Regions from separate parts of the Streptomyces sp. NPDC005303 genome, predicted to be linked through region 2. Evidence: riboswitches for the same ligand, from Rfam matches in the RefSeq annotation. Region 2 holds a riboswitch; the other holds the start of a gene.

Region 1 (14,414 bases), on a different contig from region 2:
CGCCGCGATCGAGAAGGTGTCCGCCCGCAGCGGCCGGCGTCCGTTACCGAGCCCTGCTCAAGCAGCCGAGCCGCCGGACCGAGGACGGACACCCCCCACCCCGGCCCCGACCCACGACACACCCGCACGCGCTACACCCGTCCCCACCGGGGCCGCAGCTGCGCCGCAGGCATCCAGGGGCGCGGGGAACTGCGCAAAACGCCCGCCCCCACCGAACCCCAACCCGCCCAACCGCCGGAGGAACATGCCGAAGGGCCCGTACCCATGACTCCCCATGGGGTACGAGCCCTTCGAAGAAGAACGAAGAACGACGCTGTTGTTACCCGGCGCGTGCTTCAGCCAGTCGCGAGACGGACCATGTCCGCCTGCGGCCCCTTCTGACCCTGCGAGATCTCGAACTCGACCCGCTGGCCCTCTTCAAGGGTGCGGTAGCCGTCCATCTGAATCGCGCTGTAGTGGACGAAAACATCCGCACCACCGTCGACCGCGATGAAGCCGTACCCCTTCTCCGCGTTGAACCACTTGACGGTGCCCTGAGCCATGCCTAACTCCCCTATTACTGGCCCTTGCACGGATCCACACTTCATGGATCCGGGTCAGACCTCACCCCCCACATGGTTGGGGGCGTGCGCCGGAACGCGTCGACCGCGGCTGAATGTATCTGTCCAACTGCCGTCTGCAACAGGTCAATCGGACGAGAATTCTGGACGGAAGGGGTCCGGAATGTAGTGAGAATTCGCCCGAATTCGGGGCAAGTCGGGCCCCATAAAAGGAGCATAAGGCGCAAAGAACCCACACACTTTGGCTACTTCTCGTCGCATCCGAAGTCGGAACTCATATGCGTCCGGCATGCGGGAAGCAGCAGGTTCCCCAACTGTACCGTGCTCAACCATAGAGAATTGCCCCCTCCGCTTCTCTCGCGGAGAGGGCAATCAGATGAACACTCGGTAATTACTGTTACCGAAGGTAATGACCAGTCATACGGTCACCCGCCGGCGACCGCCGGGATGATGGAGACGCCGGCCCCGTCGGGCGTCGCCGTCTCCAGCCCCTGCTCGAACCGCACATCGTCGTCGTTCACGTACACATTCACGAACCGCCGCAGCTTGCCCTGGTCGTCGAGAACACGCGCGGCGATACCCGTGTGGTTCTTCTCCAGATCCGCGATGACCTCGGCGAGGGTCCCACCCTCGGCCTGCACCTCGGCCTGGCCACCGGTGTAGGTGCGCAGAATGGTGGGGATGCGGACGTTGACGCTCATGCGAGGCCAGCCTCTCGGAAAGAGTCCAGGTTCGGACGGATCGTGGCGGTGAGCCCGGTACCGGCCACCGCGTCCAGGGTCTTGAGACCGTCGCCGGTGTTCAGCACCACCGTGGTCTTCGTCGGGTCGAGGACGCCGTTCTCGATCAGCTTGCGGGTCACGCCCACGGTCACGCCACCCGCGGTCTCCGCGAAGATGCCCTCGGTCCGGGCCAGCAGCTTGATCGCGTCGACGATCTGCTCGTCGTCGACGTCCTCCACCGCCCCGCCGGTACGACGGGCGATGTCCAGCACGTACGGCCCGTCCGCCGGGTTGCCGATCGCCAGCGACTTGGCGATGGTGTTCGGCTTCTGCGGCCGGACCACGTCGTGGCCCGCCTTGTACGCCACCGACACCGGCGAGCACCCCTCCGCCTGCGCACCGAAGATCTTGTACGGCTTGTCCTCGACGAGCCCGAGCTTGATCAGCTCCTGCAGCCCCTTGTCGATCTTCGTGAGCTGCGAGCCGGAGGCGATCGGCACGACCAGCTGGTCGGGGAGCTGCCAGCCCAGCTGCTCGCAGATCTCGTACGCCAGGGTCTTGGACCCCTCCGCGTAGTACGGCCGCAGGTTGACGTTGACGAAGCCCCAGCCCTCGCCGGCCGGGTCGCCGATCAGCTCGGAGCAGAAGCGGTTCACGTCGTCGTAGTTGCCCTCGATGCCGACGAGCTCGCCGCCGTAGACCGCGGCCATGACGACCTTGCCCTGCTCCAGGTCGTGCGGGATGAACACGCACGAGCGGAAGCCGGCCCGGGCGGCGGCGGCGCCCACCGCACCGGCCAGGTTGCCGGTGGAGGAGCAGGAGAGGGTGGTGAAACCGAAGACGCGGGCGGCCTCGATGGCCTGGGCGACGACCCGGTCCTTGAAGGAGTGCGTCGGGTTGCCGGAGTCGTCCTTGACGAACAGCTTTCCGGCGTCGACGCCCAGCTCACGGGCGAGGTTGTCGGCCTTGACGAGCTTGGTCCAGCCGGGGTTGATGTTGGGCTTGTCCGCCACGTCCGCGGGGACGGGCAGCAGCGGGGCGTAGCGCCAGATGTTCGCGGGTCCCGCCTCGATGCGCTTGCGGAGCTCCTCGGTGTCATAGGCCGAGAAGTCGTACGCGATCTCGAGCGGGCCGAAACACTCCTCGCAGGCGAAGACCGGGCCGAGCGGGACGCGGTGGCCGCATTCGCGGCAGCTCAGCGCCGCGGCGGGACCCAGATCGACGGAGTTCGTGGTGCTTGCAACAGTCTGCGCAGCCATGGAGGCGAGGCCCTTTCCTCATCTTCCTCACGACGCACTTCGCCGTGAGACGGATTTGGCACCTTCCCTAATCGGGAGCCTCGCGGAGACGATCGTCAGCGATCGCTACGAGAACCGACTGGAGGGTTGCCGGGGCTTCATCGGGCCGTATCCCTCTGCCCCTCTGGATGAGCGGTATGAAGTTGTGAACGGCGGGCCCACCCAGGACATGCGATGGTCATCCGCGTTGTTCAAGACTGTAACCGACGACCAGGACAGTTGAGAGAGTCGTCCGAACCGCGAGATGGATCACCCGCAGATCACACGCAGAGGAGCCGCGCACTGTGCTGAACGAAGTCGAGCGCTGGCTGGCCACCCGTTCCTGGTCGGTGACCGATCGCCCGCTCCACCGGATCATGGCCGCGAAGCGGGGCTCGGGTCAGACCGTCAGTGTCGTCCTGCCCGCGCTCAACGAGGAGGAGACGGTCGGTGACATCGTCGCCGTGATCCGTCATGACCTCATGCAGCAGGTCCCGCTGGTCGACGAGATCGTCGTCGTCGACTCGGGATCGACCGACCGCACGTCCGAGGTCGCCGAGGCGGCCGGTGCGCGGGTCGTCCACCGTGACGACATCCTGCCGCGCCTACCCGCCGTGCCCGGCAAGGGCGAGGTCCTGTGGCGCTCCCTGCTCGCCACCACCGGGGACATCGTCTGCTTCATCGACGCCGACCTGAAGGAGTTCTCCTCGGACTTCGTCTCCGGCATCGTCGGCCCGCTGCTCACCGAACCCGGGGTCGACCTGGTCAAGGGCATGTACGACCGTCCCCTGGGCGGCGCCGCCGGGCAGGGCGGCCGGGTCACCGAGCTCATGGCGCGGCCGCTGCTGAACATGCACTGGCCGCAGCTGGCCGGTTTCGTGCAGCCGCTGGGCGGCGAGTACGCGGCCCGGCGCTCGCTGCTGGAGCAGCTGCCGTTCCCCGTCGGCTACGGCGTCGAGCTGGGCATGTTGGTCGACGCCCTGCACCTGGTGGGCCTGGACGCGCTCGCCCAGGTCGACGTCGGGGTGCGCAAGCACCGCCACCAGGACGGGCAGGCCCTGGGCCGGATGTCCGCCGCGATCTACCGCACCGCACAGCTGCGGCTGGCCCGCGGCCATATGATCCGCCCCTCCCTCACCCAGTTCGAGCGGGGCCGGGACGGCTTCGAGCCGCGTACGTACTCCGTGGACACGGAGGAGCGGCCGCCGATGACGGAGATTCCGGAGTACATGAAAAGAAGGGCTGCGTAGACCCACCAAGGGGCGCGGGACTGTATCGATCTGCGGCTCCGCCCCGTGGGCGCGACCAGCCCCCACGGGCCGCGGGCCGAAGACGCTACGGGAACGTTTGAGCGGTTGTACACCGGGCTAGGTTTCGAGGCATGGCTTCATCGCACAACGCCCAGGTGCTGGTCGCGTCCAACCGCGGCCCGGTCTCGTACGAGGTCCAGGAGGACGGTTCGCTGCACCCCAGACGGGGTGGCGGCGGACTGGTCTCGGGCCTTTCGGCGATCGGTCCGGAGGCGGGCGCGCTGTGGGTGTGCTCCGCGCTGTCCGACGGCGACCGCGAGGCGGTACGGCAGGGGGTCGGCGAGGACGGCGTCCGTATGCTCCCGATCCCGGCCGACGTGCACACGGACGCGTACAACGGCATCGCGAACTCGGTCCTCTGGTTCGTCCACCACCTCCTCTACCAGACCCCGCTGGAGCCGTCCTTCGACGCGGAGTTCCGGCGGCAGTGGGCGTCGTACGAGACGTACAACCGCGCCTTCGCCGAGGCGCTCGCCGAGGAGGCGGCCGAGGGGGCGGCGGTCCTGGTGCAGGACTACCACCTGTGCCTGGTGCCGGGGATGCTCCGCGAGCTCCGCCCCGACCTGCGCATCGCCCACTTCTCGCACACGCCGTGGGCGCCGGTGGACTACTTCCGGATGCTGCCCGACGACATCGCGTCCCAGCTGCTGCGCGGCATGCTGGGCGCCGACCGGCTCGGCTTCCTCACCCGCCGCTGGGCGGACGCCTTCACCGCCTGCTGCACGGAGTTCGCGGACGGGCTCGGGGAGACCCGGATCGGGGTGCACGGCCTTGGCGCGGACGCGGACTTCCTGCGCGCCCGCTCCCACCAGGCCGACGTGGAGGAGCGGATCGTCGCCCTGCGCGAGGAGATCGGTGCGGGCCGCAAGACGATCGTGCGGGTCGACCGCACCGAGCTGTCCAAGAACATCGTGCGCGGGCTGCTCTCCTACCGGCGGCTGCTGGAGTCGCGGCCGGAGTGGCGGGAGCGGGTCGTGCACGTGGCGTTCGCGTATCCGTCGCGGCAGGACCTGGCGGTGTACCGGGACTACACGGCCGAGGTGCAGCGGCTGGCGGACGAGATCAACGACACGTTCGGCACACCGGGCTGGACCCCGGTCCTGCTGAATCTGAAGGACGACTTCGCGCGCTCCCTCGCCGCGTACCGGCTGGCCGACGTGGCGCTGGTCAACCCCATCCGGGACGGCATGAACCTGGTCGCGAAGGAGGTGCCGGTGGTCTCCGACGAGGGGTGCGCGCTGGTGCTGTCGCGGGAGGCCGGGGCGTACGAGGAGCTGGGCGAGGACGCGATCGTGGTGAACCCGTACGACGTGGAGCAGACGGCGGCCGCCCTGCACGAGGCCCTGACGATGCCGCCCCACGAACGGGCCGAACGCGCGAAGCGGCTCGCCGCGGCGGCGACGGCACTCCCACCGGCCCAGTGGTTCCTGGACCAGCTGAACGCACTGAACGGGTGAGCATGAACCTTCCCACGCCCACCACCCCCGCCGGCCAGGAGGGCCTGCGCGCGCTCCTCGCCGAACCGCGCCGCGCGGTGATCGGCCTCGACTTCGACGGGACGCTGGCGCCGATCGTGGCGGACCCGGAGAAAGCGTTCGCCCACCCCGAGGCGGTGCCGGCGCTCGCGGCGCTCGCGCCGAAGGTGGCGTCCGTGGCGGTGATCACCGGCCGCCCGGCCGCGGTCGCGGTCCGCAACGGTGGTTTCGCGCAGGTCCCGGGCCTGGAGCACCTGACCGTGCTCGGCCACTACGGGGCGGAGCGCTGGGACGCGGCGACGGGTGAGGTCACGGCCCCCGCCCCGCACCCGGGTGTCGCGGCGGTCCGGGCCGAGCTGCCGGAGCTTCTGGCCGGGACGGGCGCGTGGCTGGAGGAGAAGGGCGGCCGGGCGGTGGCCGTCCACACCCGCAGGGCCGACGACCCCCAGTCCGCCTTCGAGGCCCTGCAGGGCCCCCTCGCCGACCTGGCCGCCCGCAACGGCCTGATCGTGGAACCGGGCCGTCTGGTCCTGGAGCTCCGCCCACCCGGCATGGACAAGGGCGTGGCCCTCCAGAAGCACGCCCGCGAGGTCTCCGCCCGGTCCGTGCTGTTCGCCGGCGACGACCTGGGTGACCTGCCCGCCTTCGCCGCGGTCGACGACCTCCGCGCCGCCGGCACCCCCGGCCTCCTGGTGTGCAGCGGCAGCGACGAGGTGACGGAACTCCGCAAGCGGGCCGACCTGGTGGTGGACGGCCCGGCCGGTGTGGTGGGCCTCCTGCGGGACCTGGCGGAGCGGCTCGGCTGACCCCTCAGCGCTCCGCCCGCCGGGCCTCCCGCACTCTGCGCAGCCGGTTCACCGTCACCGGGTCGAAGGCCAGCGCGCGCTGATCGTCCAGCAGGGCGTTGAGCAGCTGGTAGTAACGGACCGGTGCCAGGCCCAGTTCCTCGCGTATCGCCCGCTCCTTCGCGCCGGGCCCCGCGAAGGAGCGGCGCTCCAGCGCGAGGATGTCCCGCTCACGGCGGTCGAGTTCCGCATGCTCCATGCCCGGAACCGTAACGCCCGCCACCGACAGCGACTACTCCGCGTTCCGCGCGGTCAGCTGCAACGCGCGCAGCACCTCGGTGGGGTTTCCCTCGGAGCTCACCGCGGAGCCGATCCGCTTCTTCACGGCCGCGCTGACCGAGGCCCAGGACGTCTTGCCCACGGGGGGCAGCTCCGCGCTGGGCAGGGCGTCGAGGAAGGGCTTGAGGTCGGCGTCCCGGGAGTCACCGCTCATGACCTCGGACGCGGAGTTCGTCACCGGCAGCAGGTCGTACTCGCGGGAGAACGCGAGGACGTTCTTCTCGCTGTAGACGGAGTCGAGGAAGTCGCCCACCTGCTCGGCGTGCCCGTTCTGCCGGAAGGCCATCATCCAGTCGGCGACGCCCATGGAGTTCCTGGTCGGTCCGTCGGCGCCGGGCATCGGCACCATCCCGAACTTCACGCCCTTCTCTGCGGCGGTCTTCATCAGCGAGGGGTGCCCGTTGAGCATTCCGACGTCCCCGGCGGCGAACGCCGAGAACGCGGCGGCCCGGTTCAGGTTCTCGGGCGCGACGGGACCGGTCAGTCCCTTGCCGACGAGGTCGTCCTTGAGCCAGGTCAGTGTGGCGACGTTCTCCTCGGAGTCGATGCCGTACGTGCCGACGTCGTCGATGTATCCGCCGCCCCCGCTCAGCAGCCACTGCATGGTCTCGGCCTGCGCCTCCTCGGGTCCGAGCGGCAGCGCGTACGGGTACTTCACCCCGTCCGCCTTGAGGGTCTCGGCGTCGGCGGCCAGCTGCTTCCACGTCTTCGGCGGGGTGAGCCCGGCATCGGCGAAGAGGGTCTTGTTGTAGAAGAGCAGCCGGGTCGAGGCGGCGAACGGCATGCCGTACTGCATCCCGTCGATACGCCCCGCCGAGCCGAGCTGGGCGACGAAGTCGGCCTGCTCCCGGATCCCGATCAGCTCGTCGGCCTTGTACAGCAGCCCCTTGTCCGCGTAGTCGGCGTAGGCGCCGATCTGCGCCATGTCGGGCGCCTTGCCCGCGTCGACCATCTCCTTGACCTTGCGGTCGACGTCGGTCCACGAGTACACGCTGACGTCGACCTTCACGCCGGCGTGCTCGGCCTCGTACTCCTTGACGAGCTTGTCCCAGTACTTCTGGGAGCTGTTGGCCGAACTGTCGCCGTAGTCGGCGGCGACCAGCTTCAGCGTCACCTCGTCCGAGCCGCCGCCCAGCCCGCAGCCGCCCAGGACTGCCGTCATACCCAGTGCGGACACCGCCGCGATCGTTCCCGTCCTACGCCGCCGCACCGACAACCGCCCCAAACTCACGTTCGAAATCTTTCGAAAAGTCATACATATCTCAGAACTAAGGTCTACACCACGCGAGTGGACTAGACCTCTTGTGGGTCAACGGGTCACACTGTCCCCCGTGAGACATGTCATCGCCCTCGACGTGGGCGGCACCGGGATGAAGGCGGCCTTGGTCGGCGCGGACGGCGCACTCCTGCACCGGGCCCGCCGGGCGACCGGCCGCGAGCACGGACCGGACGCGGTCGTCGACGGCATCCTCGACTTCGCCGCCGAGCTGCGCGCGTACGGCACCGAGCACTTCGATGCCCCCGCGGCCGCGGCCGGCGTCGCCGTACCCGGCATCGTCGACGAGGGCCGGGGCATCGCGGCCTACGCCGCCAACCTGGGCTGGCGGGACGTCCCCCTGCGCCACCTGCTCGCCGAGCGCCTCGGCGGCGTCCCGGTCGCCCTCGGCCACGACGTCCGCACCGGCGGCCTCGCCGAGGGCCGCATCGGAGCCGGCCAGGGCACCGACCGCTTCCTCTTCGTCGCCCTGGGCACCGGCATCGCCGGCGCGATCGGCATCACGGGGCGGGTGGAGGCCGGCGCGCACGGCTTCGCGGGCGAGATCGGCCACATCGTCGTACGCCCGGACGGCACGCCCTGCCCGTGCGGCCAGCGGGGCTGCCTGGAGCGGTACGCCTCCGCCGCCGCGGTCAGCGAGGCCTGGGCCTCGGTCACCGGGAACCCGGACGCGGACGCGGCGGACTGTGCGAAGGCGGTCGAGGCCCAGGACCCGAAGGCCCGGGAGATCTGGCAGCACGCCGTGGACACCCTCGCCGACGGCCTGGTCACCGCCCTCACCCTCCTGGACCCCCGCACCCTGATCATCGGTGGCGGCCTGGCGGAGGCGGGGGAAACGTTGTTCACACCGCTGCGGGACGCGGTCCAAAGGCGCGTCACCTTCCAGAAGCTCCCGACGATCGTCCCCGCGGCACTGGGCGACACGGCGGGTTGCCTGGGCGCGGGCCTACTGGCCTGGGATCTCCTCAAAAAGACGGACAGTTCGGAGGTAACGCCCTGATGACAGCCCACCCACGGGCGCGGGACAGCGCTGAATCTGCGGCTACCGCCGCGCGGGCGCGACCAGCCACGACGAACCCGCACCCCGCAACGGGCCATACGCCCCTCGTCCTGTCCGGCGCAACGGTCGTCCTCCCCACGGGAACCGTCAATAACGGCCGAGTGATCGTCGACGGCACCCGAATCATCGGCGCCGCCCCGGAGAACGCCCAGGTCATCGACGTAACCGGACACTGGCTGGTCCCAGGTTTCGTCGACCTCCACAACCACGGCGGCGGCGGAGCCTCCTTCACCTCGGGCACGATCGAAGACGTGCTCAAGGGCATCGCCACACACCACAGCCACGGGACCACCACCCTCGTCGCCTCCACCGTCACCGGCGACATGGACTTCCTCGCCCAGCGAGCCGGTCTCCTGTCCGAACTCGCCGAACAGGGCGACATCGCCGGCGTCCACTTCGAGGGCCCGTTCATCTCCCCCTGCCGCAAGGGCGCGCACTCGGAGGGACTCCTGCGCGACCCGGACCCGGCGGAGGTCCGCAAGCTCATCGACGCGGCGCGCGGCCAGGCGAAGATGCTCACCCTCGCCACCGAGCTGCCCGGCGGCATCGAGTCGGTACGCCTCCTCGCCGAACACGGGGTCATCGCGGCGGTCGGGCACACGGACGCGACCTACGAGCAGACCGTCGAGGCCATCGAAGCGGGCGCCACCGTGGCGACCCACCTCTTCAACGCGATGCCGCCCCTCGGCCACCGCACCCCCGGTCCCATCACCGCCCTCCTGGAGGACGAGCGGATCACGGTCGAGCTGATCGACGACGGCACTCACCTCCACCCGGCCGCGCTGCAACTCGCGTTCCACCACGCGGGGTCGAAGCGGGTCGCCCTCATCACGGACGCCATGGACGCGGCGGGCTTCGGCGACGGCCGATACATGCTCGGCCCCCTGGAAGTGGAGGTCAGCGAGGGAGTCGCCCGCCTGGTCGAGGGCGGTTCGATCGCCGGCTCGACGCTCACCCTGGACCGCGCCTTCAAGCGGGCGGTGACCGTGGACCGGCTCCCGGTCGAGGACGTGGTCGCGGCGATCTCCGCCAACCCGGCCCGGCTGCTGGGCATGTCCGACCGGATCGGGTCGCTGGAGCCGGGCAAGGACGCCGACCTGGTCCTCCTCGACCATCAATTCGACCTCAAGGGCGTCATGCGCCGGGGAGAATGGGTGGTCGATCCCCAACTGGGCTGATCTGTCACGCTGTTGGGCCCGGTGGCATCCTGGGAGACTGGACGGGCACATTCTGTCTCTCGGGGGAGGTCGGCCCAGGTGATCCTCACGGTCACGCTGAACACCGCTCTCGACATCACCTATCGCGTACGGTCGCTGCGGCCGCACACCAGCCACCGGGTCTCCGACGTCACCGAACGCCCCGGCGGCAAGGGGCTGAACGTGGCCCGGGTGCTGGCCGCGCTCGGCCACGAGGTGACGGTCACCGGGTTCACGGGCGGTGCCACGGGCCGCACGGTCCAGGAGCGGCTCACCGCCGTACCGGGCCTGGTGGACGCGCTCGTCCCGGTCGGCGGGCCGACCCGGCGCACGATCGCCGTGGTGGACGCGGAGTCCGGCGACACCACACAGCTCAACGAACCGGGCCCGACGGTGACATCCGCGGAGTGGGCCGCCTTCCAGGAGGCGTACGAGGATCTCGTCCCGTCCGTCGCGGCGGTGGCCCTGTGCGGGAGTCTGCCACCGGGGGTGCCGGTGGGGGCGTACGCGGGCCTGATCCGCACGGCGAAGGCCGCCGGGGTCCCGGTCCTCCTCGACACCAGCGGAGAGGCGCTGCGCCGCGGGGTCGCCGCCCGCCCCGACATCGTCAAGCCGAACGCCGACGAACTGTTTGAACTGACCGGCTCCCACGAGCCGTTGCGCGCAACCCGGGACGCGCGACGCCGGGGCGCCCTCGCCGTCGTCGCCTCCCTGGGCAAGGAGGGCCTCCTCGCCGCGACGCCGGAGGGCCGCTGGCGCGCCACCCCGCCCACCACGGTCCACGGCAACCCGACGGGCGCCGGCGACTCGGCGGTGGCGGGGCTGCTGTCGGCCCTGGCGGAACAACTCCCGTGGCCGGACCGCCTGTCCCGCGCGGTCGCCCTGTCGGCGGCGACCGTACTGTCCCCGGTGGCCGGGGAGTTCGACCGAGCGGCCTACGAGGAGCTGTTGACGCGGGTCGCGGTGACGGGCGAGGTCAGCGCGGCCTGACTCCTAACGGTCGACGTTCTCCGTGACGGAGAACTGGTCGAGCAGGGCGTTGCACTGGTTGCCCTGCTGGCAGGACAGCTGAATCGTGTTGGTGCCCTTGGTCAGGGAGACCTGCGCCCAGGTCTCCTGCCACTCGTTCGCGGGGAGCCCACCGAAGTTCTTCATGTTCAGCGGCCGGGAGGAGGGCTTCCCGTTGACCGTCACCGTCGCGTTGGCGTCCTCGGCGGGGAGGCTGTAGCGGACGTACACCCGGTAGACGCCGGCCTTCTTGATGCCGTTGACCGTCCAGGTGACCGAGGCGCCGACCTGGTTGAAGCCCTGGACGTACACGCCCCCGTCGGCCTGGGCACCCTTCACGTCGGACGCGACGCCGGTGCCGCCCTCCAGCCGCATCGTCTTGACGTCGGCCTCCGGAAGGTCGGCCGCCTCCGACGCCGAGGTCGACGGACTCGGCTCCGAGCTCTGGGACGTGGTCGGGGTCGTCGCCGCCTGGTTGCCCTTGTCGCCCTTGTCGTCGTCGCCGCCCGCCATCGCGATGGCGATGCCGATGACCACCGCGGCGACCACCGCGATCGCGCCGATCAGCAGACCCTTGGTGTTGGGGCCACCGGAGCGGCCGCCACCGCTGTAGCCCGGCATGGGCTGCTGGCTGGTGGGGGCCCCGCCCGGGAGGGTCTCGGGGGCCTGGTAGTGGGCGCTGGGCTGGCCGTAGCCGGTCTGGCCCTGCTGCTGCGGGACCTGGCCGTACGGGCCGTTCGGCGCGGCCGGTGCCTGCTGCTGGCCGTACTGCCGCTGGCCGACCGAGCGTGTCCGGTTGACGGAGTTCGGATAGCCGTAGCCGTAGCCGCCGCCTGAGGGCGGCTGGGCGCCGTTGGCCTGGCCGTCGGCGTAGAGGTAGCCGAACGGGTCTTCGTCCTCTGGCGTGCTCGCGCCGTTGTTGCCGGACGTCATCCCTTGGTACTCCTCAACAGGTGCGGATCGGATGCGATACGTGGAGTCAGAATGGCGAGCCTACCCGCTCCTGATGGCCCAAACGGGTGACTCGGATCGCATCGGCTCGCTGACCTGGGGCTCAGCCCGCGCGTCTGTGTTGTTTGGGACGAGATCGTTTCTCGACGTACATCCGCTCGTCGGCCGACTTCAACACTTCGTCCGCGGTCATGCCGCAGTGCGCCCAGCCGATTCCGAAGCTGGCACCCACCCGCACGGCCCGTCCCTCGGCGCGGATCGGCTGGATGATCTCGTTGCGCAGGCGTACCGCGAGGTCGGCCGCGTCGGCCTTGCCGAGCCCGTCGGCGAGGATCACGAACTCGTCGCCGCCGAGCCGCGCCACGGTGTCGCCGTCGCGGACGCACTGGGACAGCCGCCGGGCGACCTCGATGAGCACCGCGTCACCCGCGTTGTGCCCGAACCGGTCGTTGATCGACTTGAAGCCGTCGAGGTCGCAGAAGAGCACCGCGAGCCCCTTGGAGCCGTCGTCGCGCTCCCCCTCGGGGGCGACGGTGTGCACATGGTGGTCGAAGGCGTCGTACGCCGCGGCACCGCCCTGCCGGAAGTCGAAACCGTGACCGCCCGCGTCGAAGGCCGGGTGGCCGAAGGCCGCGTCGACGGGCTCCAGGGCGCCGGTGTGGGTGGGGCGCTGGCAGAGCCGGGAGGACAGCCGCGAGCGCAGCTCGGCGGAGTTCGGCAGGCCGGTCAGCGAGTCGTGGGAGGCGCGGTGGGCGAGCTGGAGCTCGCGGCGCTTGCGCTCCTCGATGTCCTCGACGTGGGTGAGCAGGAAGCGCGGGCCGTCGGCCGCGTCGGCGACGACGGAGTTGCGCAGGGAGACCCAGACGTAGGTGCCGTCCCGGCGTCCGAGGCGGAGCTCGGCGCGTCCGCCCTCCGCCGAGGTGCGCAGCAGGGTGCCTATGTCCTCGGGGTGGACCAGGTCGGAGAAGGAATAGCGGCGCATCGCGGACGCGGGGCGGCCGAGGAGGCGGCACAGGGCGTCGTTGGTGCGCAGGATGCGGCCGTGCTGGTCGCCGCCCATCTCGGCGATGGCCATGCCGGAGGGGGCGTACTCGAAGGCCTGCCGAAAGCTCTCTTCGCTGGCCCTGAGGGCCTGCTGTTCCCTTTCGAGTCTGACCAGCGCGCGCTGCATGTTCGACCGCAGACGCGCGTTGCTGATCGCGATCGCGGCCTGGAAGGCGTACATCTGGAGCGCTTCGCGACCCCAGGCGCCCGGCCTGCGGCCGTTGCGCGGCCGGTCCACGGAGAGCACGCCGATCAGCTCGCCGCACTGACCGCCCTGTACGCCCGGCGTGTACATCGGCGCGAACAGCCGGTCGGAGGGGTGCCACTCGTCCTCGAAGCGGGGCGCGGGCCCGTCGGTGTACCACTGCGGGACGTCGTCGTCGTCGAGGACCCAGCCCTCGGTGTGCGGTATGAAGACCAGGTCGCCCCAGGTCTCTCCCATGCTCAGCCGGCGCTCCCAGGACTCGCGGGAGCCCACCCGGCCGGTGATCAGCGCCTCGGCGGCCTGGTTCCCGGAGAAGGCGGCGACCACGAGGTCGCCGTCGGGGCGCACGAGATTGACGCACGCCAGTTCGTAGCCGAGTGCGGTGACCACGCCGTTCGCGACGGTCTGCAGTGTGTCGGCCAGGCTGCGGGCCGTGTTCATGTCGGCCATGACCTGGTGCAGCTGTCGCAGGGACGCAAGGCGGACGTACGGCTCCGACTCGCTCTCCATTGCTCGCCCTCCCCCCGAGACCTCGCAGCGAATCAAGGGTTCTCTTCGGCGTATCGTCAGTGCGGTTCGTTGGTGCGGCTCGGTCGGTACTTCCCGCCACTGAATCACAGCGCGCTGCCCACTCGGTACACAGGGTCAACAATTAGCGCCCCTTGTGACTCAAGTCACAGCGAAAGATGAACAATTGAGTGGAGCTTCTGCGTTTTCCCTGTGCGTTTACTGAACGCAAACTTTGGGTGTTTGTGGCCACTGTGCGCATCTCCGCCGGTGGACCTAGGTCCGGCCTCGGGCGAAGGCCCGATGCGGAGCGCCCGGAGCGGACATTAGCGTTTCCGGCGTGCCGAACACTCCCCCCGCCACCGTGCCGATGATCCCTCCGCCCGCTTCCGGGCATGCTGTGGGGGTGAGCAACGACGAGTTCCGGGCCGCCATGTCCCGGCTGGCCGCGGGCGTGGTCCTGGTGACCGCGTTCGAGCCCCCGCTCGACGCCGAGGGCCCCGGGGGCGAGGACGTCGGCATGACCGCCACGGCCTTCCTCTCGGTCTCCCTGGACCCGCCTCTGGTGCTGGTCAGCCTGCGTACGGGCTCCCGCATGGACGACCTGCTCGACGAGCAACCGCTGTGGGCGGTGTCCGTCCTGTCCGAGAGCCAGCGGCACATCGCCGGCCGCTTCGCCATGAAGGGCCGCATCAGCGA
Region 2 (14,414 bases):
TCGCGGACTGCACGGCGGCCACGGCGGCGGCCGCCCGGCCCGAGGGCGCCTCGGCACCCGAGAGGTCGGGCATCTCCGAGCGACCGGAGCGGGAGGCCCGGTCGTAGGCGGCGCGCTCGTCGTACGGCAGGGAGTTGAGCAGCGCGCGCGCTCTGGCGAGCTTCTTCTCGACGGTCCGCTTGTGGGAGGCGACGGCCTTGCGGCTCCTCTCCAGTTCGTCGAGCTGCCGGGCCGCCTCGCTGCGCTCCTGGGCGAGTTCGCGCATGGCGTCCTGGAGGTCCCTGAGCTCGCCCGCCTGGTGGGCGTTGATGCGGTCCAGGACGGCCGCCTTGTCGAGGTAGTCGTCCGGGTCGTCGGAGAACAGCAGCGCCAGGGACGGGTCGAGGCCGCCGGAGCGGTACTGCGCGCCGGCCAGTGAACCGAGCTTCTCCCGCTTGGAGTTGATGCGCTCCTGCTGCCGGGCGATCGTGTCCTGTGCGGTGCGGACCTCCTCGCGCAGCGAGTCGGCGCGGGCGTCGGCCTTGTTGTAGGCCTCGGTGGCCCGCTCGGCCTGCTCGTAGAGGCGGTCCACCTCGGCCTTGGTGTCGGCGGACGGGGCGGCGACGGCCGGTACGGCGCCGAGCGCGGCGGCCGCCGCGGACAGCACGCACAGGGCGGCACCGGCGCCCCGGTTGAACCCGGACGTCTGGACAAGGCGGCGATGGGACCCCACGGGAAGCCGCGCTCCTTCCACTGGCGGACTGGGACGTTCCCCGACGAGGGGGAAACGCGGCCGACAGTAGCCCCGCGGCAGGGGCGTATCCAACGACCTCCGCGGGCACACAACGTCACGCCCCGCCTATGACGCAGGTCATGGGCGGGGCGGGCGGTCAGTTGTGGTTGTCGCGATTCGCCCGAACGGGCGGCAAGTCGTCGCGATCTTGAGCGGGAACGGGGCTCAGGTGAGGAGGCTCAGATCCGCACGCCGAACTGGAACGGCATGTTGTTGATCGACTCGTAGCGCACGACCGTGCCGGTGCGCGGGGCGTGGATGACCTGGCCGTTGCCCGCGTACAGGGCGACGTGGTGCAGGTCGCCGTAGAAGATCACCAGGTCGCCGACCTTGAGGTCGCTCATGCTGTAGATGCGCGTGCCGGCGTTGGCCTGGGCCTGCGAGGTGCGCGGGATGGTGATGCCGGCCTGGGCGTAGGCCCAGGAGGTCAGGCCCGAGCAGTCGTAGGAGGCGGTGCCGGTGGCGCCGTAGACGTACGGCTTGCCGAGCTGGGTCTGGGCGGCGTTGAAGGCCGCCTGGGCCCGGGCGGAGGACGCGGGGGCGTCACCGAGGTCCACGCGCTCGCTGGCGGAGCGGCTGGCGCGGGCGTCGGCGGCGGCGAGCGCTGCCTTCTCGGCGGCCGTCAGCGAGTTGAGGAGCTTCTGCGCCTCGGCGAGCTTGCCCTGAACGGCCTTCTTCTGCTTGGCCAGTTCGGTGCGGGTGCTCGCGAGGTCCTGGAGCTTCTCGGTGGCCTCGGCACGGTCCTGGGCCAGCTCGCGCTGCTTCTCCTGGATCTTCTTCAGCGCCTCGACCTGCTGGGAGCTGAGCTGGTCCGCGGTGGACGCCTTGTCCAGGTAGTCGTCCGGGTTCGACGACAGGAAGAGCTGGAGCGAGGAGTCGATGGAGCCGGTGCGGTACTGCGCGGCGGCCGCCATGCCTATGGAGTCACGGAGTTCGTTCAGGTCGTCCTGGCCGCGGGCCACGTTGTCCTGGATGGTGGAGATCTCCTTCTGGAGCTTCTCCTGCTTCTCCTTGGCGCCGTTGAGCTTCTCGGTGGCCTGCTCGGCCTGCTCGTAGAGGGCGTCGACCTTCGCCTTGACCTCGTCCTTGCTCGGCTTCTCGCTCGGCGCGGCGTTGGCGGCATTGGCACTGAGGGCCACGGCGGCAGCGGCTGCGGTCGTGAGCACGGTCACGCGCGTACGGCTCGGCTGCTTGGGTCGACGGTGGGACGCCACGGAGGTGAACTCCTTCTTTTGAGTGATCACCCGCTCGGAGGTTCGAGCCCAGACCTTAGTGACCTTCCCGTGATCAGTTCAAATCCTCAGGAGCAAAATCTCGTCACGCCATGCATTCTTTACACACAACTCACGTGCAGTGAGACGCGCTTGACGCTACGTTGCGTGACGATACGGCCAATTCGGGCGTTAAACCGCTAACTTCGATGTTTAGGACAGCCGCTTCAGTAGCACCGCAGAAGCGACCGGTCGCGCCCCCGCCTTGGCGATGCCGTCGGCGACCTCACGGTCGGTCGAGGCGACGATCACCGGCCGTCCGGGCGGCTCGGCGCGCACCAGCTGACGGATCAACTCGTCGGCGGTGACGCCCGCCTTCGAGAAGAGCACCCGCACCCCGCGGGGCGGCGCGAGCAGCACCGGCGCGGCGAGTTCGGCCCCGTCGAAGACGCAGGTCACCTCCGCCCCGGTCTGCGCGGCGAGCTGGGAGAGCTGCCCGAGGAGCCTGAGGCGCTGCTTCTCCAGCGGCATCTGGGGATAGCCGGTCTTGGTGACGTTGTAGCCGTCGACCACCAAGTGCGCCTGGGGCAGGGCGAGGAGCTGGTCCAGGATCGCGGGGTCGTTCTCGGACAGCGCCCGCGCGGCGATGTCCTTCGGGGTCATGCGGCCCGGCTCGACCGCGTCCACCGTCTCGGCGGGCCGCACGGAGACCGGCGGCAGGGCCAGTTCCCGGCGCAGTCCCTGGGCCGCGTCCAGAACGGTGTCCAGAAGCAGACGCACGCGCATGTCCTCGACACTGCGCCCCTCCCGTGCCGCTCTGCGCGTGGCCTCCAGAGCAGCCTCCGCCTCCCCGAGGCGCGCCTTCAGGCGCCGGGACTCGCTCTCGGCGGCGGACACCTGGGTCTGACCCTCGGTGCGTACGGACTCCATCTCGGCCTGCAGCTTGCGCAGGGCCGCCTCACCGCGCTTGACGTCACTGAGTGCCGCGCGCAGCTTCCGGTGAAGCGATTCGGCTTCCTTCTTGGCCGACTCCAGCTCGGTGCGCAGCCGCTCGGTCTCGGCGCGCGTCTGGTCGCGGGCGGCCGTGAGCTCCTCGCGCAGCCGCTCCAACTCGGCGCGGCTCTCCTCGTCGGCCCGCTCGGCGTCCGCCCGCAGGGCCTCCTCGCCGGCCGCGGTGACCAGCTTGACCCAGCCCGTGGGACGCAGGACATAGGCCGCGGCCGCCACGTCGAGCGGGTCCGCGGCCGGGGGCGGGGCGCCGGAGTCGAGCGCGCCGGCCAGCTCCGGCTGGACCTCTCTGAACTTCTCCCCGATGCGCTGGCGGAACAGCGGATCGGTCTCCAGCGCCGCCGCCATCGCGTTGCCCGCGAACTTGGCCCGCCGGTTGGGCGCGAAGCGCGCGTACTGCCTGAGCTGTGCGGGCAGTTCACCGACGGTCAGCCCGCCGAAGCCCTCGGAGACGATGTGCACGACCCTGCGCCGCACACCGTCGGGCAGCGGACGGTCGAGCACCTCGGCGGCGCCGTCGCCCGGCTCCCCGCCTTGTGTCTCCACCATCCGTCACACCCCATCACTGTGCGGGGCCGGCCCGGTCAGGAACCGGCGCCCGGCCTGTCCACGAGTTCCACCTGGTCCACGGCATTGCACCAGCGGCACCGCACCGACTCGATGCTCTCACTGACCACCTCGCGCTCCTCGACCTTCGGCTCTCCGGCCAGATCGAGGTGGACGTACTCGACGACCTTCGACGAGCGGGTCACGTCGAAGCGCGTGAGGTTGCCGCAGAGGGTGCAGCGCCACCGCGTCGAGGCGGTCGGGAGGGGAACCGTCATCGTGGCTGTGCTCTTTCCTACTAGCCATTGTCAGTGACACACCGGCGTCCCGGTGCGTGTGGCTCGTAACCCTACGGCCTGGCGGGTACTCGCCGCTCGGGCGTCCACGGGACCTGTCCGGCGGCGAGGCACTCTGTTCGGTTGCGTCCCGTTACGTCATGCTCTGTGTTCATGATCCGCAACTGGAGGGTGACACACGGTGGAGCAGACAGGGCGCTGTGGGGGCCGGCTCCGGTCACCTACGGTCTGATCGCCCTGTGCTCTCTGGTCTTCGTGATCGGCCCCGCCTCGGGTCTCGATCCGGCCTACGGCTCCGGGAACGCGGCCCTGGCCGCCCAGCGGGCCTACTTCCACCGCTGGGGCGTGGTCCCCGCCGAACTGTTCGAGGGCTCGCCGGGTGCCGCCCTCACCCCGGCCACCGCACTGTTCGTGCACGGCAGCTGGGTGCACCTGCTGGGCAACATGCTCTTCCTGTACGTCTTCGGGGTGATGACCGAGGAACGGATGGGCCGACTGCAGTTCCTCCTCTTCTACGTCGGCTGCGGCTACCTCGCCCTGCTGGGCTACGCGGCCGCCAACGCCGGCTCCGAGCAGTCCCTGGTCGGCGCCTCAGGGGCGATCTCGGCGGTCCTCGGCGCGTTTCTGTTCCTGTTCCCCGGGGCCCGGGTGACCAGTCTCCTGCCGTTCCTCTTCTTCCTGCCGCTGCGCTTCCCCGCCTGGGTCGTCCTGCCGTTCTGGGCGGCGCTGCAATGGCTCGCGGCGGGCCGGGCCTCCGACGGCCCCGGCGTGGCCTATCTGGCCCACCTGGTGGGCTTCGGCCTGGGCCTGGTCTTCGCCTGGGTGCGTTTCGGCCGTACGACTGCTGTGTCTTCCCGGGGGCCGGCCCCCGGACCCGCGGCAGAAAAACCAGGCCGGCTGGACCGCGAGTAGGGTGAGAGCCCCGCCACCGGCCTCCGAGGGAGAGAACCAGCCGTGATCACCGCGATCGTCCTCATCAAGACCAGCGTGGACCGGATCCCCGAGATCGCGGAGCGGATCGCCGCGCTGGAGTCCGTGAGCGAGGTCTTCTCGGTCACGGGCACGTACGACCTGATCGCCATGGTCCGGGTCAAGCAGCACGAGGACCTCGCCGAGGTCATCCCCGGCAGCATCAGCAAGATCCCGGGCGTCGAGGCGACGGACACCCACGTGGCCTTCCGCACCTACTCCCAGCACGACCTGGAGGCCGCGTTCGCGATCGGCCTCGACAGCTGAGCGGCCCCGAGGGCTAGGAGTCGAGCGCCAGCACCGTGATGCCGTCGGCGTTCGCGGCGTACACGCGGCCGTCCCGGACGACCGGACTCTGGGTGCCGATGGACGCGCCGCCCTCGACGCGCCGGTGCCAGGTCTGCTTCCCCTTGCGGTCGATGCCGTAGAGCGTCGAGCCGTGGCGCACGTAGACGGTGTCGCCGAAGACCGTGGGGTCGCTGTACTGGTTTCCCTCGTCGGTGAACCGGAAGGACCACACGGTCGATCCGTCCGCGGGGTCCAGGGCGACCAGTTCGTAGTCGGAGGCGGTGACGCCCAGACCGCCGAAGGGCACGCAGGTGAAGTAGCGGCCGCCGTACACCTTGTCGTTGGTCGAGTGCCACAGCGGCTTGCCCTTGCGGCCGATGCCGTGCAGCATCCGCTCGCCGCCCGAACCGACCATCAGGGTGTCCCCGACCAGCGCGGGGCGCCCGGTGTCGAGGCCCGCCGCCGTCGCCCAGAGCCGCTTGCCGGTCTTCGCGTCCAGGGCCTGGACCTGGTCCCCGAAGGTGCCGACGTACACCACGCCGTCCGCCACCATGGGCTCACCGGTGGGCGCCGGTCCGGTCGGGGTGGCCCAGCGCACGCTGCCGTCGGGGGCGTAGGCCCGCACCCCGCCCGCGTCCGAGCCGTCACCGTAGGACACCAGGATCAGTCCGCCCGCGGCGACCGGGAACTGACTGTTCGCGGCGAACGACCTGGTCCAGCGGACCTTGCCGCGCCGGCCGAGCGCGCACAGCTTGGAGGCGCCCTCCTGGCCGTCCTCCAGCAGGCAGTACACGCCGTCGGCGGTCGCGAGCGGGGACATCACCTCGGCGCCGAGCGGGGTCCGCCACACGAGCCGCCCGTCCAGGTCCAGCGCGTGCAGCGCGCCGTCCGTGCCGCCGACGTACACGCGCGTGCCGTCGGGCGAGACGGCCGCGCAGGGGCCGCGCCGCCCGCCGAGCCCCTGGACCTTGAACTGCCAGCCCGTCGCGGGGGTGCCCGTCGGGGACCCCGCCCCGGCCTGCGCCGTTCCGCCCGGCGAGTCCCGCAGCCACAGCCACCCGCCCGCGCCTCCGGCCGCCACGACCCCGGCACCGCCCGCCACGGCCCGCAGCAGCCGGCGCCGGGAGGGCCGGACCGGGACCGGGGTCGCATCGGTGACCGCGGGGACGTCCGTGACGGTCACGGGTGCCACGTACTCGACCCGGCTGCCCCGCTCCCCCGAGTCGTGCCCGGGAACCCAGAGCGCGCCGCTCCGGGCGGCCTCGGGCTCTTGCGCGGCCCCTGGCGCGTACCACCCGGGCCGCAGCCCCTCGCGAAGCGACTCCGCGGTGTGTCCCGCTGCCGCGACCAGTTCGGCGGGCGTCGGCCGCGCGCCGGGGTCGTCCCGCAGGCACGACTCCACCAGCGGCAGCCGCTCCTCCGGTACGGCGGACAGGTCCACGTCACCGGTCAGGATCCGCAGCAGAACGACCGAATCCTGTCCCTCGCCGAAGGGTTCCTTGCCGCCCGAGGCGTAGGCGAGGACCGCGCCCAGGGAGAAGACGTCACTGGCCGGCACCACCTGGGCGCCGTTGCGGATCTGCTCGGGCGACAGGTAGCCGACCGATCCGACGACCACGCCGGTCCGGGTCAGGGCGGTGCCCTCCAGGGCCCGGACGATCCCGAAGTCGATGACCCTGGGGCCGTCCGGCGCGAGCAGGATGTTGGAGGGCTTGAGGTCGCGGTGGACCAGGCCCTTGGCGTGGATCGCGGCCAGCGCCTCGGCGAGCGCGGCCGCGAGCAGTCGTACGGCGTCCGCGGGCAGCGGCCCCCGGTCGAGCACCGCGTCCCGCAGGTTGGGACCCTGCACGAACTCGGTGGCCATCCAGGGCCGCGCGGCCTCGGTGTCCGCGTCCACGACCCGCGCGGTGTACGTGCCCGCCCCGCCGACGGTCTGCGCGGCCCGCACCTCGTGCCGGAACCGGGCGCGGAACGTACGGTCCCCGGCGTGCTCGGTCCGTACGACCTTCACGGCGAGGCGCAGCCCGCCGCGCGCCTCGGCGAGGTACACCTCGCCCATGCCGCCGGCCCCGAGTCTGCCCAGGACCTCGTAGGGCCCGATGGTCCGCGGGTCCGTCTCGCGCAGCTCCTGCACCCCGTGCTCCCCCTGCATTCCGTACGGCTGCTGAGGGGGAGCGTATACGCGCGCCGGACGTCCGTACGTCAGACGGCCGGGACGCAGCGCCCGTCCTCGGTGCGGTACGTCCACTTCGCACCGTCCGTGACCAGTTCCTTCACGGCCTTCACGAACCGCTCCACGTGCTCGTCCGGCGTGCCCGCGCCGAAGCTCACCCGGATCGCGTTGAGGGACTTCTCGCCGGGCGCGGCCTCGGGGGCACCGCACTCGCCCTGGGACTGCGGGTCGCTGCCGAGGAGGGTGCGGACGAGGGGGTGGGCGCAGAACAGGCCGTCGCGGACGCCGATGCCGTACTCGGCGGAGAGTGCGGCGGCGAAGTGGGAGCTGTTCCAGCCCTCGACGACGAAGGAGATCACGCCGACCCGGGGGGCGTCGTCACCGAAGAGGGACAGGACGCGGACCTCGGGGACGTCGGCGAGACCCTGGCGGACCTTCTCGATCAGGTACTGCTCGCGGGCGACCAGGCTGTCGAAACCGGCTTCCGTCAGCGCCTTGCAGGCCGACGCGATGGAGTAGGCGCCGATGACGTTCGGGGAGCCGGCCTCGTGGCGGGCGGCGCTCTCGTGCCACTCCACGTCCACTCCCCCGTCCTCGCGCCGGGTGACCTTGCGGCTGGCGCCGCCGCCCGCGAGGTAGGGGTCGGCGGCCCGCAGCCAGTCGGCGCGGCCGGCCAGGACGCCGGAGCCGAAGGGGGCGTACAGCTTGTGGCCGGAGAAGGCGACCCAGTCGACGTCGAGGTCACGGACGCTCACCGGGTGGTGCGGGGCGAGCTGGGCGGCGTCGAGGACGATCCGGGCGCCGTGCGCATGGGCGGCGGCGGCCAGCTCGCGGACCGGCCACAGCTCGCCGGTGACGTTGGAGGCGCCGGTGACGCAGACCAGGGCCGGAGCGTCGGAGTCGCGGTCGGCGAGGGCCTTCTTCAGGGTCTCCACGGCCTGGCTCGGGGTGCGCGGGGCGTCGAGGTAGCTGACCCGGGCGTCCTGCCAGGGCAGCAGGCTCGCGTGGTGTTCGGTCTCGAAGACGTAGACCTGGCAGTCGGCGGGGAGCGCCGCGGCGAGGAGGTTGAGCGAGTCGGTGGTGGAGCGGGTGAAGATGAGCTGGTCGTCGTCGCGGCAGTCGAGGAACTCGGTGACGGTCCTGCGGGCGCTCTCGAACAGGTCGGTGGACAGCTGCGAGAGGTAGCCGGCCCCGCGGTGCACGCTGCCGTAGTAGGGGGCGTACGCCGCCACGTCGTCCCAGACCCGCTGGAGGGCCGGTGCGCTGGCCGCGTAGTCGAGCGCCGCGTAGGTGACCTCGCCGCCGGTGACGAGCGGGACGGTGACATTCCTGCCCAGAACGGGCAGCTGGGCACAAAGGGTCTGGACGGAGGCAGCGGTGGAGACGGACATGGCGGGGCTCCCGTGAAAAAAGTGAAAGGTGAGATGGGTATGCGGAGGCGGGGCTCGGCGCCCTATCGCATTCGCTTGCTCACGGAAGACTCCCTCGACGACCAGGACCCCTGGTTTCGAGAGGGGCCCGCGCTTGCCGTAGACCTCGCTGCCTACGGCCTGGTCCTCACCCGGGGCACCCCGCCACGGACGGAGGGTTGCCGGACAGTCGGCCGGGGCCTCATGACTGTCACTCATGACCTGGTACAGGAACGTACGTGAAGTGATCGCGGTCCCGCAACTCGTGTCCGAACTACGGGACCGCGACCGGCTGCTAGGCGTTGCTCGCGGCCACCCAGCGGGCCAGGACGCGTTTCGCCGCCCCCGAGTCGATCGACTCCGCGGCCTTGTCCATCCGGTCTCGCAGCTGCTCGGCCAGCGTCCCGGTGCCGGGATTCAGGGCGACCAGGGCGGCCGCCGAGTTCAGGAGTACGGCGTCCCGCACCGGGCCCCTCTCGCCGTCCAGCAGCCGCCGCGCGACCTCGGCGTTGTACGAGGGGTCACCGCCGCGCAGGGCCTCCACCGGGACGAGCTCGATGCCGACGTCCCGGGGGTCGAAGCTCTCCTCGGTGACCTTGCCGTCGCGGACGGTCCAGACGCGGGAGGTCGACGTGGTCGTCAGCTCGTCGAGGCCGTCGTCGCCGCGGAAGACGAGGGAGGAGTTGCCGCGCTCGGCGAAGACGCCGGCGACGATCGGTGCCATACGGGGATCGGCCACGCCGACCGCCTGGGCTCGCACCCGGGCCGGGTTGGTCAGCGGACCGAGGACGTTGAACACCGTGCGGATGCCCAACTGGCTGCGGGCGGCGCCCACATGACGCAGCGCCGGGTGGAACTTGATGGCGAAGCAGAAGGTGATCCCGGCCTCCTCGGCGACCTCGGCCACCCGCTGCGGGGTCAGCTCCAGGTTGACGCCGAGCTTCTCCAGGACGTCGGAGGCGCCGGAGGCCGAGGAGGCGGCCCGGTTGCCGTGCTTGACGACCTTGGCGCCGGTGCCGGCGATGACGATCGAGGACATCGTGGAGATGTTCACGGTCTTCGCGCCGTCGCCGCCGGTGCCGACGATGTCGACGGTCGGGCCCGACACCTCGATGACGTTCGCGTGCTCGTACATCGCGCGGACGAGACCGGTGATCTCCTCGACGGTCTCGCCCTTGGCCCGCAGCGCCACCACGAACCCGGCGATCTGGGCGTCGGTCGCCTCACCGCGCATGATCCGGTCCAGCGCCCAGAACGTGGCGTCGGCCTCCTGGTCCCGCCCGGACAGCAGACCGTTCAGCACCTCGGGCCAGGAACGGCCCGCCGCGGTGTCGCCTCCAGCGGGGGTCACAGCGCTCATGGGGCCGCTCCAGATGTCGAAGAAAAGTGTGCCCACACCCTATCCAGCCCGCGGCACGACACAGGGCCCCGTCCGGCGTTCGGACGGGACCCGTCCCAGCCCGCAGCCACGCGGTGCACAAGCCCCCACCGAGGCCGCGGCTGCGCCGCAGGCATCCAGGGGCGCGAGGAACTGCGCAAAACGCCCGCCCCCACCGAACCGCACCCGCACCCGCACCCGCACCCGCACGGCAAAGGACCCCGTCCGAGATTCGGACGGGGTCCTTTCAACCGCGCCGTGGCGAGCGCAGCGACAAGCAGCGATCAGTGGTGGCCGTGGCCGCTCGTGATCTCCTTGTACTCCTCGACGGTCGGCTTGGGGATCTGGGACTCCTCGCCGTAGTACGCCTCGCTCAGCTTGGCGCGCAGCTTCTCGGAGCTCTTCACCTTGCGCTCGACGCCGTTCTCGTCGACCGTGGCACCGATCGCGGCCGGCTCGTACTGCTCGTGCGCCGTGAGCGTGTGCAGCTGCTCCTGGCTGAGCGGCTCGTGCACCTCGATGAACTCACCGTGCGGCAGGCGCTTGATGATGCCGGACTCGCGACCGTGCAGCACCTTGTCCTTGTCGCGGCGCTGGAGGCCGAGGCAGATCCGCTTGGTGGCGACGAACGCCAGGACCGGGGCGACGAAGAACGCGACCCGCACGAACCAGGTGATGGCGTTGATCGACAGGTGGAAGTGGGTGGCCCAGAGGTCGTTTCCACCACCGATCAGCAGCACCATGTACCAGGTGATCCACGCGACACCGAACGCGGTCCGCGTCGGAGCGTTGCGCGGCCGGTCCAGGATGTGGTGCTCGCGCTTGTCGCCGGTGACCCAGGACTCGATGAACGGGTACACCGCGATCGCGACCAGGACCAGCGGGAAGATCACCAGCGGGATGAACACACCCAGGACGAGCGTGTGGCCCCAGAAGTTGATCTCCCAGCCCGGCATGACACGGATCAGGCCCTCGGAGAAGCCCATGTACCAGTCCGGCTGGGCGCCCGTGGACACCTGGTCGGGACGGTAGGGGCCCATCGACCAGATCGGGTTGATCGAGGCGATCGCCGCGATGGCCGCGATGACACCGAAGACCAGGAAGAAGAAGCCTCCGGCCTTGGCCATGTAGACCGGCAGCAGCGGCATGCCGACGACGTTGTTGTTCGTCTTGCCGGGGCCCGCGAACTGCGTGTGCTTGTGGTAGAAGACCAGGATCAGGTGGCCGACGACCAGGCCGAGCATGATGCCCGGCAGCAGCAGCACGTGGATCGAGTAGAAGCGGGCCACGAAGTCGCCGCCCGGGAACTCTCCGCCGAACAGGAAGAACGACAGGTACGTGCCGACGATCGGCACGGACAGGATCGCGCCCTCCATGAAGCGGACACCGGTGCCGGAGAGCAGGTCGTCCGGGAGCGAGTAACCGGTGAAGCCGGTGAACATGCCGAGGACGAACAGCAGGAAGCCGAACAGCCAGTTGACCTCACGCGGCTTGCGGAACGCGCCCGTGAAGAACACACGCATCATGTGCACGAACATGCCGGCGAGGAAGATCAGCGCCGCCCAGTGGTGGATCTGCCGGATCAGCAGACCACCGCGCACATCGAAGGAGATGTGCATGGTCGAGTTGAACGCCTCGGACATCAGCTGTCCCTGCAGCGGGACGTAGCTGCCGTGGTACTCCACCTCGTTCATCGACGGGTGGAAGAACAGCGTCAGATACACACCCGTGAGGATGATGATGATGAAGCTGTAGAGGCAGACCTCACCCAACATGAACGACCAGTGGTCGGGGAAGATCTTGCGCATGTTGGACTTGGCCAGGGAGTAGATCCCCAGCCGTCCGTCGGCCCAGTCGGCGACGCGCTCGCCGGCCGGCGCCTTCCCGCGTGCGCGGGACTCGGAGGACTCTGTAGTACTCATCCGCGCTCCCAGAATGCAGGACCGACGGGCTCCTCGAAGTCGCCGAGCGCTTCGAGGTAACCCTGGTCGTTCACGCCGATGCGCAGCTGCGGCAGGGCGTGACCGGCGGGGCCGAAGATCACCCGGGCACCGTCGGAGAGGTCGAAGGTGGACTGGTGGCAGGGGCAGAGCACGTGGTGCGTCTGCTGCTCGTACAGGGAGATCGGGCAACCGACGTGGGTGCAGATCTTCGAGTACGCGACGATTCCCTCGTACGACCACTCGAGCTCGCGCTTGTCCTTGATGTTGTCCGGCTGGATGCGGACGATCATCAGGGCGGCCTTGGCGATCTCGGTCTGGAACTCCTCGTCGTGCTCCTCCAGGCCCTCGGGCTTGGCGAAGGTCAGCGAGCCGACCTGGACGTCGGAGGGGCGCAGCGGCTCGTTGGTGTTCATGTTGACGAGCTGGAGGCCCTTGCGCCACATCGTGTGGCGGAGCTTGGTGCCGGGCAGCGGGCCCAGGTCGCGCAGCAGCATGACGCCGGAGAGCGGGAACAGGGCCAGCGCGCCGAACATCGTGTTGCGGATCAGCTTGCGACGGCCGAGCGCCGACTCCTTGGCACCCTGCTTGAAGTCCGCGTGGACCTTCGCGCGGACCTCGGGGGACGCCTCGATCGGGTGACGCTCGTCGGCGATCTCCTCGTCGGACATCAGGGTGCGGGCCCAGTGGACCGCGCCCGCGCCGATCGAGAAGAGGGCGAGACCGAGGGTCAGGCCCAGCGCGAAGTTCAGGGCGTTGATGTGCCCGATCGGGAAGACGTAGATCGACTTGTCGTGGGGGATGCCCACGTACGAGGCGATGAACCCGACGGTGGCCAGCATCGACACCGTGAACAGCATGGCCACCGTGCGCTCGGACCGCCTGGCGGCCCGCTCGTCGATGTCCTGCACCCGGTGCTCGTGGGGCGGGAGACCGGGGTCCGCGAACGGGTTCTTCTCGTCCGCGACGCCTACCGCGCCGTGCGCGTCCTGCTCAGCGGGCAGGTTCTCTTCTGGAATGTCTTGGCTACTCATGACTTCTTGGCCTTTGCGGTCCGAGCGGCGACCCAGACGGCGACCGCGATCAGCGCGCCGAGGCCGAAGATCCAGGCGAACAGGCCTTCGGAGACCGGGCCGAGACCGCCCAGCTCAAGGCCGCCGGGGCTCACGGTGTCGTCGCCGTTGACCGCGTTCAGGTACGCGATGATGTCCTTCTTATTCTGCTCCGACAGCGTGGTGTCGGGGAACGACGGCATGTTCTGCGGGCCGGTCTGCATGGCCTCGTAGATGTGCTTCGGGGAGACACCCTCGAGGCTCGGCGCGAACTTGCCGTGCGTCAGCGCACCACCCTTGCCGGTGAAGTTGTGGCACTGGGTGCAGTTGTCACGGAAGAGCTCACCGCCCTTGGCGATGTCGGCACCGTCGGGGCCGTACTGCGCCTCGGTCGGGATGCTCGGACCGGAGCCCAGCGAGGAGATGTACGCGGCCAGCTGGTCGATCTCGGCCTGCGTGTAGATGACCTTCTTGCGCGGAACCTGCGCGCCCGGCTGCTGGGCCGGCATACGGCCGGTGCCGACCTGGAAGTCGACGGCCGCGGCGCCCACGCCCACGAGGCTCGGACCGTCGGAGGATCCCTGACCGCCGGTGCCGTGGCAGCTGGCGCAGCCTACGGCGAAGAGCTTCTTGCCCTCGTCGATGGCCAGGGACTGGGCGGTTTCATCTGCCTTCGCCTTGTCCGCGGGTGCGAACACGGCGTACAGCCCCCCGGTGCATGCCAGCGCGAGGAGTAGGACGACGAGCGCCGCCAGCGGGTGGCGTCGTCGTGCGGAGAGCTTTTTCACGGATTACCCCGGTGTCAGGATCTTCTGCGTCGATGCTTGCGATGTCGGGAGCGGGCCCGGCTACTTGATCATGTAGATCGTGGCGAAGAGGCCGATCCAGACGACGTCGACGAAGTGCCAGTAGTAGGACACGACGATGGCCGCGGTCGCCTGTTCGTGGGTGAACCTCTTGGCCGCGTAGGTACGCCCGAGAACGAACAGGAACGCGATGAGGCCGCCCGTCACGTGCATGCCGTGGAAGCCGGTGGTCAGGTAGAACACCGAGCCGTACGGATCGGAGGAGAGCGAGAGCCCGTCCTTCTTCACCAGCTCCGTGTACTCGTAGATCTGACCGCCGATGAAGATCGCGCCCATGATGAAGGTGATGATGAACCAGCCCCGGAGCTTCTTCACATCACCGCGCTCGGCTGCGAAGACGCCGAGCTGGCAGGTGAGGGAGGAGAGCACCAGGATCGTGGTGTTCGTCGCCGAGAACGGGAAGTTCAGGCTGGACGCCATTTCCTTCCAGTGGTCGGGACCCGTCACCGATCGCAGGGTGAAGTACATCGCGAAGAGGGCCGCGAAGAACATCAGCTCGGAACTCA

What was found. Region 2 has a riboswitch for S-adenosylmethionine ahead of ABZT93_RS24550 (aminotransferase class V-fold PLP-dependent enzyme). Riboswitches for the same ligand answer to the same signal wherever they lie in the genome.
Region 1: another riboswitch for S-adenosylmethionine. It lies ahead of thrC (threonine synthase); the one in region 2 lies ahead of ABZT93_RS24550 (aminotransferase class V-fold PLP-dependent enzyme).

What each region holds. Positions count from the first base shown of each region.
Region 1 covers NZ_JBEXGM010000014.1:11-14,424, forward strand. The annotation lists gene ABZT93_RS20645 (cold-shock protein) at 336-542, opposite strand; gene ABZT93_RS20650 (MoaD/ThiS family protein) at 986-1,261, opposite strand; gene thrC (threonine synthase) at 1,258-2,541, opposite strand; SAM riboswitch class I at 2,557-2,715, opposite strand; gene ABZT93_RS20660 (glucosyl-3-phosphoglycerate synthase) at 2,865-3,809, shown strand; gene ABZT93_RS20665 (trehalose-6-phosphate synthase) at 3,941-5,326, shown strand; gene otsB (trehalose-phosphatase) at 5,329-6,150, shown strand; gene ABZT93_RS20675 (DUF3263 domain-containing protein) at 6,155-6,388, opposite strand; gene ABZT93_RS20680 (extracellular solute-binding protein) at 6,422-7,630, opposite strand; gene ABZT93_RS20685 (ROK family protein) at 7,800-8,744, shown strand; gene nagA (N-acetylglucosamine-6-phosphate deacetylase) at 8,744-9,982, shown strand; gene ABZT93_RS20695 (1-phosphofructokinase family hexose kinase) at 10,061-10,990, shown strand; gene ABZT93_RS20700 (carbohydrate-binding protein) at 10,994-11,941, opposite strand; gene cdgB (diguanylate cyclase CdgB) at 12,063-13,718, opposite strand; gene ABZT93_RS20710 (flavin reductase family protein) at 14,086-14,414, shown strand, end outside.
Region 2 covers NZ_JBEXGM010000018.1:128,088-142,501, reverse strand. The annotation lists gene ABZT93_RS24585 (NlpC/P60 family protein) at 1-712, opposite strand, end outside; gene ABZT93_RS24580 (NlpC/P60 family protein) at 952-1,986, opposite strand; gene ABZT93_RS24575 (NYN domain-containing protein) at 2,197-3,540, opposite strand; gene ABZT93_RS24570 (hypothetical protein) at 3,576-3,815, opposite strand; gene ABZT93_RS24565 (rhomboid family intramembrane serine protease) at 3,987-4,745, shown strand; gene ABZT93_RS24560 (Lrp/AsnC ligand binding domain-containing protein) at 4,788-5,069, shown strand; gene ABZT93_RS24555 (serine/threonine-protein kinase) at 5,083-7,224, opposite strand; gene ABZT93_RS24550 (aminotransferase class V-fold PLP-dependent enzyme) at 7,293-8,654, opposite strand; SAM riboswitch class IV at 8,779-8,895, opposite strand; gene trpD (anthranilate phosphoribosyltransferase) at 8,968-10,032, opposite strand; gene ABZT93_RS24540 (cytochrome bc complex cytochrome b subunit) at 10,335-11,972, opposite strand; gene ABZT93_RS24535 (Rieske 2Fe-2S domain-containing protein) at 11,969-13,024, opposite strand; gene ABZT93_RS24530 (c-type cytochrome) at 13,021-13,830, opposite strand; gene ABZT93_RS24525 (heme-copper oxidase subunit III) at 13,891-14,414, opposite strand, start outside.